3 regions of the Alkalibacterium iburiense genome follow, and region 2 is predicted to be linked to each of the others. Evidence: riboswitches for the same ligand, from Rfam matches in the RefSeq annotation. Region 2 holds a riboswitch; each other region holds the start of a gene.
What was found. Region 2 has a riboswitch for lysine ahead of dapF (diaminopimelate epimerase). Riboswitches for the same ligand answer to the same signal wherever they lie in the genome.

Region 1: another riboswitch for lysine. It lies ahead of ABDZ53_RS02380 (Na+/H+ antiporter NhaC family protein); the one in region 2 lies ahead of dapF (diaminopimelate epimerase).
Region 3: another riboswitch for lysine. It lies ahead of ABDZ53_RS12740 (aspartate kinase); the one in region 2 lies ahead of dapF (diaminopimelate epimerase).

Annotation. Positions count from the first base shown of each region.
Region 1 covers NZ_BAAACW010000027.1:21,455-24,736, reverse strand. Annotated here, with positions in the region: gene ABDZ53_RS02380 (Na+/H+ antiporter NhaC family protein) at 1-1,470, opposite strand, end outside; lysine riboswitch at 1,540-1,708, opposite strand; gene ABDZ53_RS02375 (nucleoside 2-deoxyribosyltransferase) at 1,801-2,295, opposite strand; gene ABDZ53_RS02370 (SDR family oxidoreductase) at 2,389-3,174, opposite strand; gene gcvPB (aminomethyl-transferring glycine dehydrogenase subunit GcvPB) at 3,202-3,282, opposite strand, start outside.
Region 2 covers NZ_BAAACW010000129.1:3,503-6,784, forward strand. Annotated here, with positions in the region: gene dapD (2,3,4,5-tetrahydropyridine-2,6-dicarboxylate N-acetyltransferase) at 1-364, opposite strand, end outside; gene dapF (diaminopimelate epimerase) at 380-1,180, opposite strand; lysine riboswitch at 1,259-1,430, opposite strand; gene ABDZ53_RS10410 (pyridoxal phosphate-dependent aminotransferase) at 1,530-2,681, shown strand; gene ABDZ53_RS10415 (DNA replication initiation control protein YabA) at 2,823-3,167, shown strand.
Region 3 covers NZ_BAAACW010000167.1:54,213-57,494, forward strand. Annotated here, with positions in the region: gene ABDZ53_RS12735 (aspartate-semialdehyde dehydrogenase) at 1-430, opposite strand, end outside; gene ABDZ53_RS12740 (aspartate kinase) at 449-1,651, opposite strand; lysine riboswitch at 1,769-1,946, opposite strand; gene ABDZ53_RS12745 (DeoR/GlpR family DNA-binding transcription regulator) at 2,130-2,912, shown strand; gene pfkB (1-phosphofructokinase) at 2,878-3,282, shown strand, end outside.

The DNA.
Region 1 (3,282 bases), on a different contig from region 2:
AATCGCACCTGTTAAAACGGCCCCCACTGACATGACAATGAATTCCGGATTATCAGGCTGCATAGCTGTCGCTAATGGAATGGCCAGAGGCATAAGAATCCCCATCGTTCCGTAAGATGTCCCTGTTGAAAAAGAAATAATCGCTCCGAATACAAAGATAAGAGTAGGTAATAAAAATGGCGGCATAGTGTCTCCCAATAAAGAGACCAAGTAATCTGCTGTTCCCAGGTCATTCATGATACCGGATAGTGACCAGGCTAAGAGTAAAATTACTCCTGTAATGATAAGTGTTTTCATACCCGATACCCATATGTCTATGCCTTTCCCAAAGGTAAAGTGTCCTTGTATAACTCCCATAATTAAAGCAATGATGCTAGAAATTAAAGCGGCTTGAAATAAAACAACCGATGCATCTGAGAGTCCAAAGGTTTCTCTTATAGCCGCAAAAGAGAACGGACTGGTTTGAATCAATTGAATCAAGGCTGTATTATCCGAAGCCAAAATAACTTGACGTCCATTCGTATAAAAACCGATGAAACTAAATACGATTAAAGCTCCGATGGGAACAAGGGCATTCCATACAGATAACTTCCCTTTTGCTGTAACTTCTGTTTCTTCGTCTTCTCCTTCAAGTGAAGAGCCCTCCGCAATCAACTGACCGGTGTCGCGTGCTCGCTCTTGCGCTTTTTTCATTGACCCGAATTCTCTCAAGGTAATCGAAGTCAATACAACGAAAAAGAGCATTAAAATGTTATAGAAACGGTAAGGAATCGTTTGTAAGAACACACCGTAAGCATTGACGTTCTGCCCTATGGACTGGTAGGCATCATTAATTAAACCGACTTCGTAGCCAATCCAAGTAGAGATTAAAGCAATCCCGGCAACAGGTGCGGCCGTCGCGTCCACTATAAAGGCCAAACGCTCTCGAGACATATTCATTTTATCAGAAACCGGACGCATGATTGGACCGACAATGAGGGCATTGGCGTAGTCATCGAAAAAGATGAGTAATCCTAATACCCAGGTAATGAGTTGAGTACTAATAGGGCCTTTAGCTTTTTTTGCCAGACTTTCAGCCACAGCTCTGGCTCCGCCTGAGCTGGTAATTAAAGCAATCAATCCCCCGATGGTCAATACTTGAAGGATAATCCCCGCATTCCAAGGATCAGCTAGTGAGTTAAGAACATAATCCACGATGTCCGTAAATCCTAATACTAACCCGCTTATCAGTCTCGCGCCTGTCGCATACTGAACAATAACGGTTCCTGAAAATATACCCACAAATAAAGACAAAACAACGTTCTTTGTCACAAAGGCTAATATGATAGCAATGAGAGGCGGAATCAACGTGACTGGTCCCAATGTGCTAGCCAGTGTCGTCGCTTCTGCTTCTTGTGCCAAAACCGGTGTGGGAATAAATAGTGCGATAGCTGAGACAAACAAAATCAGCTTTAATAATCGATGTTTCATGTGTAATCTCCTTTAGTTCAAATTAAAAAGCATCTAAGGCACACTCTCCTTAAATGCTTTCAGGCATGTATTAAGGATAGTGCTCCACGGAATCCGTGACAGGTATACGCTTCTTAAACGGATACCCAGGAAAGGGAGCGGCAATCCCTAACCTTCGGCGAAAAACCCTTTCTTCTTTCTTCAACGGCTGGCCAGCCTCTGAAAAAGTACTCTTATTTTTCGCGCCTCTATCTTTTTATATTATTTATCAACGCATTGTATTTTACCGTGCGCACACTCATTTTTCAATAGTATTTCCAATTTCTCATTATAAACCGTGTTTTTCTCATTTTAGTCTTCTAACAGGTCTTCCATTATTTTTAAGAGCTCGTCCGTTGTTCGCACGATGCTTCCACGTTTTTTCACTAAACCAACTGTGTACAGGTTAATGTAAGAAAAAGGGGATTCAGCTACCTCATCTAAAGCTTTTACTTTTTCCTGATTATCGTTTAAGCCTTGTCTAATATCTGAGTACACACCAATAATCGGTTTATTCATAGAATAGAAATAGCCAATTTCAGAGGCTACTCCGGCATCAATCGTTAGACCATCTAAGATTGCAATCAGAATATCTGATTCTTCTAAATAGTGATTGTCGCCATCCGCAATTTGAATGCTGTTGGCATAGTTGGCTTTATCATTAATCGCCGCATTTTCTTGCGGCAGGTAAATAGATAGTTTTTCTCCAAACTGTTCTCTTAATCGCTTCACGACATGAGCATTGTACAGTTGTTCCATTTCTGAAAATAATGGAGAGGCAAAATAGATTTTCTTTGTATCTGTCATGGATGGTTTCCTCTTTCTGTCTGTTTTCTTGAAAAAATCTGCTCTTCACTATTCGATGAGCAGATTTTTCCGATTTATTTCAGTTCGTTATACTTAATAAGTTTCAATCATCGCGCCGTCCACAAGGATGGCTTGACCACTCACATAGGTGTTGGCGTAAGACACGAGAAAGGCGGCGAGTTTAGCAAACTCTTCTGGAGTCCCGTAGCGGCCAACTGGAATGTTCTCTTCAAAACGGCGCTTAATGTCTTCAAGAGGCACCCCTTGTTTTTCTGACCGTGTTTCATCCAAGCTATCAATGCGGTCGGTCTGGATACGACCCGCTCCAATAGTATTGACCAAAATACCGTCTGGACCGAGTTCTCTGGCTAATGTTTTAGACAGTCCCTGAATCCCCATTCTAAAGGCGTTAGATAAAAGCAAGCCATCAATCGGCTGCTTAATGGATGAAGAAGCATTATTTAAAATACGCCCTTTGGTTTCTTTTAAATCCGGCAAGACAGCGCGGGTCACACGGACGTAACCAAGCAAGGTTAAATCAAAAGCTTTTTGCCAATCTGCATCGGTCAAATCTTCAAACTTTCCAGCTGTCGGTCCACCCGAGTTGTTGACTAGCATGTTTATTTTACCGAATTTTGAACGGGTGGTTTCAACTAAAGTCTCAATACTTCTAGCATCTGTCATATCGGCTATCACGTAACTGACTTTTCCTTTAGCCACTGTTTCAATATCCGCTTTCGCGGCTTCTAATTTATCTTTATTGCGACTGGTCAGCATCACGTTGGCTCCTTCAGCCGCCAACTCTTTAGCTATCGCTTTTCCTAATCCTGAACTCGAGGCCATGACTAGGGCGTTCTTTCCTGTTATATGAAGATCCATCATTATCCTCCTTGTGAGTTTAACTATTTAGTCTTCTTTTTGGTAAACGACTATCGGTTTTCTAGCAGCTGTCACTTCGTCTAAACGGGTAACGGCTTTCGTATAAGG
Region 2 (3,282 bases):
CTTTCCCAATGACTGAACCGATATTTACAACAGCCCCCATCATAATAACCACATTATCAGCTATTTCAACCTTATCTCGAATGAGGGCACCGGGTTCAATCCGAGCATTTAATCCTTTAGTGTCTAGTAAAGGAATCCCGCTGTTACGGCGATCTGATTCTATTTCTAAATCAATGATTTTATGCTGGTTGTTCTCTACTATTGGTTTGATGTCTTTATAGTTTCCGAAAATAACTTTCGACAAGCCTTCTCCAAACACTTTACAATCAGGGAAGGAAAGCTCTTCTGACAAGTTTAAATAGACTTTCACAGGGGTTTGTTTTTCTGAACGGGCAATCGTTTGAATAATATCTTCTGCTTTCATAGGATCCTCCTTATATTACGTAATTGGTAACTTGATTTTCTTTTCAAATACTGCAGGGCCACTCATAAAAATATCGTCTGATCCTTCAATCTTTAGACTACCTTTTTCCAGATGAACATGAACGCGAGTGTCAACCAAATCAGAATCTCTAGCTACTACAAAACTTGCGCTGCATCCCGTACCACAAGCCAATGTCCAACCGACGCCTCTTTCAAACGTGCGAACAATTAATTCTTTCCTGTTCACCACTTGAACAAAATTGACATTCGTCTGTTCTTTAAATAAGGGGTGCTGACAGAGCTTCTTTCCTAAGTCACTTTTCACCATAGCTTTAGCATCCTCGACAAAAACGACCGTGTGAACAGTTCCCATAAACAAACTAGTAAAGGTGACCGGCTTACCGTCAATTTCTACCGTTCGATTGATATAAGAGCGATGATCCGCCGCATTGAAACGGTCATTTCGGTAATCTGCTTTGCCGATATTTACTTTACACTCGAACGGATCTGTTGAAAGAATATCTATAGTCATCTCTCCAGCAAGCGTTTGAACAGGAATAGTAGTATGATGTGTTAGCTTTTCATCCCTGACATACTTTGTAAAGCACCGAATGCCATTGCCACACATAGGTGCTTGAGACCCGTCTTTATTGAATAAAAGCATTTCCAAAGGATTATTTTTTACAACGATTAATCCGTCGGTATCCTGTTCAGCTTCGTGACAAAGTTGTATAGCAAGATCGGAATAGTTTACGTCTTCTTTGTAGTCTACAATCATAAAGTCATTTCCACAGCCATTATATTTTGATGCATACATAGTATTCCTCGTTTCAATTGGATTTTTGACAATAAAAAAACGCCAAGACGGCGGCTGATTGAATACGACTATGTACACAATATGATTAGCACCACCGCTTAAATAAGCAGGAGTGATACAGGTATTATCTGCATCCCCATAAGTGAAATCTACCAATTTCACCTATTCGGCAATGGTTACCTTTCATACGTTGTCATCGAATGTCTTCTCTAACGTATTACTCATTTGCATTGCTACCTCTTTTTTTATGTTTATTAGAGTACCATTAATGAAATTAATTGTCTACTCATATTGTGTTTTTTTTTAACAACTGGTAAACTGTTCCAATAAAAAATAAAGGAGCTCATATATGAAAGAATTATTAAATAATCGCGTTATTCAATCGGAACCAAGCGCTATTCGTTACTTTAATGACTTTGCGCTTGAACAGGGCGCCACGCACTTCTTGACACTCGGAGAACCCGATTTTCCCACTCCTGATCCAATTAAACAAGCACTAGCTAAATCTTTAGAAGAAAACCAGACGCATTATGCACCGTCGCAAGGCTTGCTTTCTTTACGAAAAGCCATCAGTCAGTTTGAAGAAATGCATTCCCAAACATATTATTCTCCTGATGAAATATTAATTACGGCAGGTTCTACTGAAGCCATTTCAACTGCTCTTTCTACTATTTTAAACCCAAGCGATGAAGTGATTGTACTCAATCCTGCTTTCTCACTTTACCGTCAATTAATTGAAATAGAAGGGGCGACTTGTGTGACGATTGATACATCTTCTACTCACTTTCAAGTAACTGAAAAAATGATAGAAGAAAAAGTCACATCAAAAACAAAAGCGATTATTTTAACGTCGCCTAACAATCCGACAGGGACTATATTAAATGAAGACTCTTTAAAAGCAGTTCAGCAATGTGTGTTAAAGCATGGCTTCTTTGTTTTATGCGATGATGTTTATAAGCAATTAGTATTTGAGGAAGCTCCCTCCATGTCTACGCAATTTGAAGATATTAAAGAATACATCATCGTTTGTCAAAGTTTTTCCAAACCATATGCCATGACTGGATGGAGAATTGGCTATCTGATGGCGGATGAACGGTTTATCAAAGAAGCTTTAAAAGTCCATCAATACCGCTTAACTTGTGTGACGACTTTTATCCAAGAAGCAACAATTGCGGCACTAGCTTGTCCAATTGATTATATGGTAGAAAGTTACCGAGAGAGGCGAGATTATATGTATGATCGGCTGGTTAAAATGGGCCTAGAAGTAGAGTTGCCCGAAGGCGCTTTTTATATGTTTCCCTCAATTAAAAAATACGGCTTATCTTCTTGGGAATTTTGTGAACAGTTTGTTTTAAAAGAGAAAGTTGCATTAATTCCTGGAAGTTGTTTTGAAGCGGATGATTTTATTCGGTTAAGTTATTGCGTCAGTCTCAAAACAATAGAAGAGAGTATGGATCGATTAGAAAACTTTTTAAAAGCGTTAAATAGCGAGGCAGTGTAAGTAAAGTTTTAGCTCAACTCTTAGTTCTTTTGGCAATTTGGCTCAAATCATGGTATGCTATAAAAAGATGTGATGCTTATCACAGGGTGAGTTGTCTCCCATTAGACACTGATGAAGATCAGAGCAAAGAAGTGGTGAAAAATGGATAAAAAAGAACTACATGAAGCATTTAACGAATTAGAATCCCACGCAGAAGCCACATTAACAACTATCAAAAAAATGAAAGAAGAATTATCTCATTTAACAGAAGAGAATAATGTGTTACGGATGGAAAATCAAAATCTGAGGGATCGATTAGCAGAAGTGATGAAACAACAGTCAATAGAAAAACAGGTGTCAGATACCGGTATGACCAAATCACGTCTGAATTTAGAAAAGATATATGAAGATGGTTTCCATGTATGTAACTTATTTTACGGTTCCAGAAGAGATGGAGATGAACCGTGTGCCTTCTGTTTAGAAGTCATTTACGGTGAAAGAAGATAAATGAAATTGAAACACATGTTTACTTCCGCCTAGGAGGTAAAGGTGTGTTTTTTTAATGGGAAAATGGCAAGTATGACCCATTAAAATGATGGAGTTTAATTAACAGGTGTTTAAC
Region 3 (3,282 bases), on a different contig from region 2:
AACCAAACGCGTCTTGAATAGGTTTAAGTGGAACAACTGACTGAATGGTTGAACAGTTAGGATTAGCAATAATCTTTCTTCTTAAAGACGCTTTATTGACTTCAGGTACTATTAAGTCTATCGAGTCATCCATACGCCAGGCACTCGAGTTGTCAATCACTACTGATCCGGCCTCTTCAAATAATGGGGCATAATGCAAACTAGTGCCGCCTCCAGCTGACATCAAAACATAGTCAAAGCCATCTTGTGCTCTTTCTTCCGTCAGTTCTTCTATGGTGTACGTTTCTCCTTTAAACGTGATCTCTTTCCCAGCTGACCGGGCAGAAGAGAAAAGGGTTAAGGAGAAAGAGGGGAGGTTTCTTTTTTCTAAAATGTGGAGCATTGTCTGGCCGACCAGACCGGTTGCTCCCACTAAAGCTATTTTTACCATGGTATCGTATCCTTTCTTTTATAGGTTGAATGTTTGGCACAACAAGCGCGTGGCTTTCTCGCCATTGGCTTCGTCTACCACATATGACACACTGATTTCTGAAGTCGTGACTTGATAAAAAGTGATATCTGCATCAAGCAGGGTTTTAAATATCTTAGAAGCAACACCCGTCATATCGCGCATACCTGCTCCGATGACAGAGACTTTGCAGTATGTGGTTTCAATTTTAAAGTATAAATCGGGGTAGGTTTCTTTTAAGGCGTTAAATAATCGAATCAGTTCTTTTTCATCTGACTCTTTAAATGTAAAGGAGAATTGCTGTCCATCCTGGTTTTGGATTTGGGAAATCATATCCACGTTAATTTCAGCATCTTCCAGTAATTTAAATAAATCGCTCAAAAATTGTCGGTCATGCGAAGGGTAGGTGATGGTAATGTGTGCCATCTCCTTATCTAATGCGACACCTGTGACGGCTTTTCTTTCCAGTATTTGATCATTCGGCACAATCCATGTTCCTTTCTCGTCTGATAATGTTTTTCCTAAATAAATTGGAATGTTGTGATTGTTAGCAAGTTCCACACTTCTCGTTTCTAGCACACCCGCTCCTAAAGCAGACATTTCCATCATTTCTTCAAAAGAGATCTGATCCCATCTTTTCGCTTCTGGGAAAATACGGGGATCGGTACTGTACACACCCGTCACATCTGTATAAATTTCGCATGGGCACTGCATGGCTGAAGCTATGGCAACAGCTGTCGTGTCTGACCCGCCGCGTCCGAGAGTCGTCAGTTCGCCTTCTTTATTAAAGCCTTGAAAACCTGCGACAATAAGCAAGTCATGCTCTTCAAACAAGTTTTCCAACAAGTCTCCTTTAATAGAAGAAATTTTACTTTTTAAATGTTTCCCGATGGTCTCGATGCCGGCCTGGTAGCCCGTCAGTGGCTTGGCCCGCACGCCGATATCATTTAATACGAGTGAGAGAAAAGAGATGGTCTGCTGCTCACCTGTTGTGAGTAACATCGCCAAATCTTTGTCATTCGGATTGTCTGTTAGATCATGGACAGAAGCCAGTAGGTTATCTGTCGTCTTTCCCATTGCAGATACAACCACAATCAGCTGCTCGCCTTTCTCAATTCTCTCCTTTAAATAAAGCGAGATGTCTTTAATTTTCGGAAAGTCAGCCACACTTGAGCCACCAAACTTTAATACACTTCTTTTCATAATAACTCCTTTTAGACTGTTGAGTAGGTATCATCTTTATCACTATAACGAAAAAACGAAGATAATACGAAAAAAACAAGCCGGGAATGCCGACTTGTTCACACAATAAGTATACTCACAAGCGGAAGCACTCCGATAAGCAATAGCTCTACGGCAGTCTGCATATTATTCATATGCAACCCAACAGTTTACTTTCTGTAAAAAACAAACCATTTCGGCAAATTTCCCTTTCCTTATTTCGACTTACAGGTCTTTAGAAATAAGTACTGATGATTTTTGCGCCTCATCCAGTCATTAAATTTTTATTTGTTTCGCTCTATCTATACTATCAGACTTTATATCCATTGTAAAATAGGAATTCAACAGATCTGCTTAATCTTTTAGTAAAAAAAATAAAACCCATTATGACTCATTTTGAGCTATTATGATTGAATTTGACTGTTTGAGATGATAAAATAAGAAGAAGGAGTTGAGGGAAGTGCTTACAGTAGAAAGACATCAGTATATATTAAATAAATTATACCATGTTCAAGCCGTTACCGTGCAAGAATTAGTTGAAGAATTAGGCCATTCTGAATCAACTATTAGACGCGATTTAAGGCAATTGGAAGAACAGAATCAACTCGTTCGCGTGCACGGTGGGGCCAAACGGTTAAGAAAAACGGTCAGTGAGGCTTCGATGGAGGAAAAATCAGTCAAAAACAGTCAAGAAAAGAAACGCATTGCGACCTATGCCTCCACATTAATAAAGGATAAAGAAGTCATCTTTTTGGATGCAGGTACGACCACTTATGAAATGATTCCTTTTTTGAAAGGCAAAGACATAACTGTTGTAACAAATGGAGTCCCTCATGCTCTATCTTTGTCCGAACATCGTATTCCAACTATTTTAATCGGCGGCAGAATCAAGCAAAACACTCGAGCCATAATTGGACCGATAGCAGAGAAACAATTGGAACAGTTTCATTTCAGCAAAGCCTTTTTAGGAATGAACGGAGTCGATTTAACCTATGGTCTAACCACAACAGACGTAGAGGAAGCATCCATAAAAAATAAAGCAATGAATCAAGCCAATCAATCCTTTGTCCTGGCCGATCATTCTAAACTAAAAGAAGTGAGTGCCGTTAAAGTAGCGGACATAGATGATGGCATCCTTATAACCGAAACATTAAGTAAAGAATTTAAAGAATTCAAAGAAGTCACACGCGTAATGGAGGTTACCACACATGATTTACACAGTCACACTAAACCCGTCAATTGATTATGTGATTTATCCAGGTCAAGAGATTACCCCTGGACAAATCAATCGATTTGAAAAATCTCATATGTATCCCGGCGGAAAAGGCATTAACGTATCGCGAATCCTGCATGAATTAGGCATCCCCTCAACGGCCACTGGTTTTGTCGGTGGCTTTACAGGACAATTCATTGTTGATTCACTGGAAAAAGATGGTATTTCGACTGCTTTTGCTTATGTAAATGACAACACACGGATTAATGTAAAAGTAAAAGGTCAACAGGAAACAGAAATCAATGGGGCTGGCTCATTTATCTCAGAAGAAGATGCGACTCATTTCTTAGCGCGTTTTGATGAGATGACTGCTGAAGACATTGTTATCCTATCCGGAAGC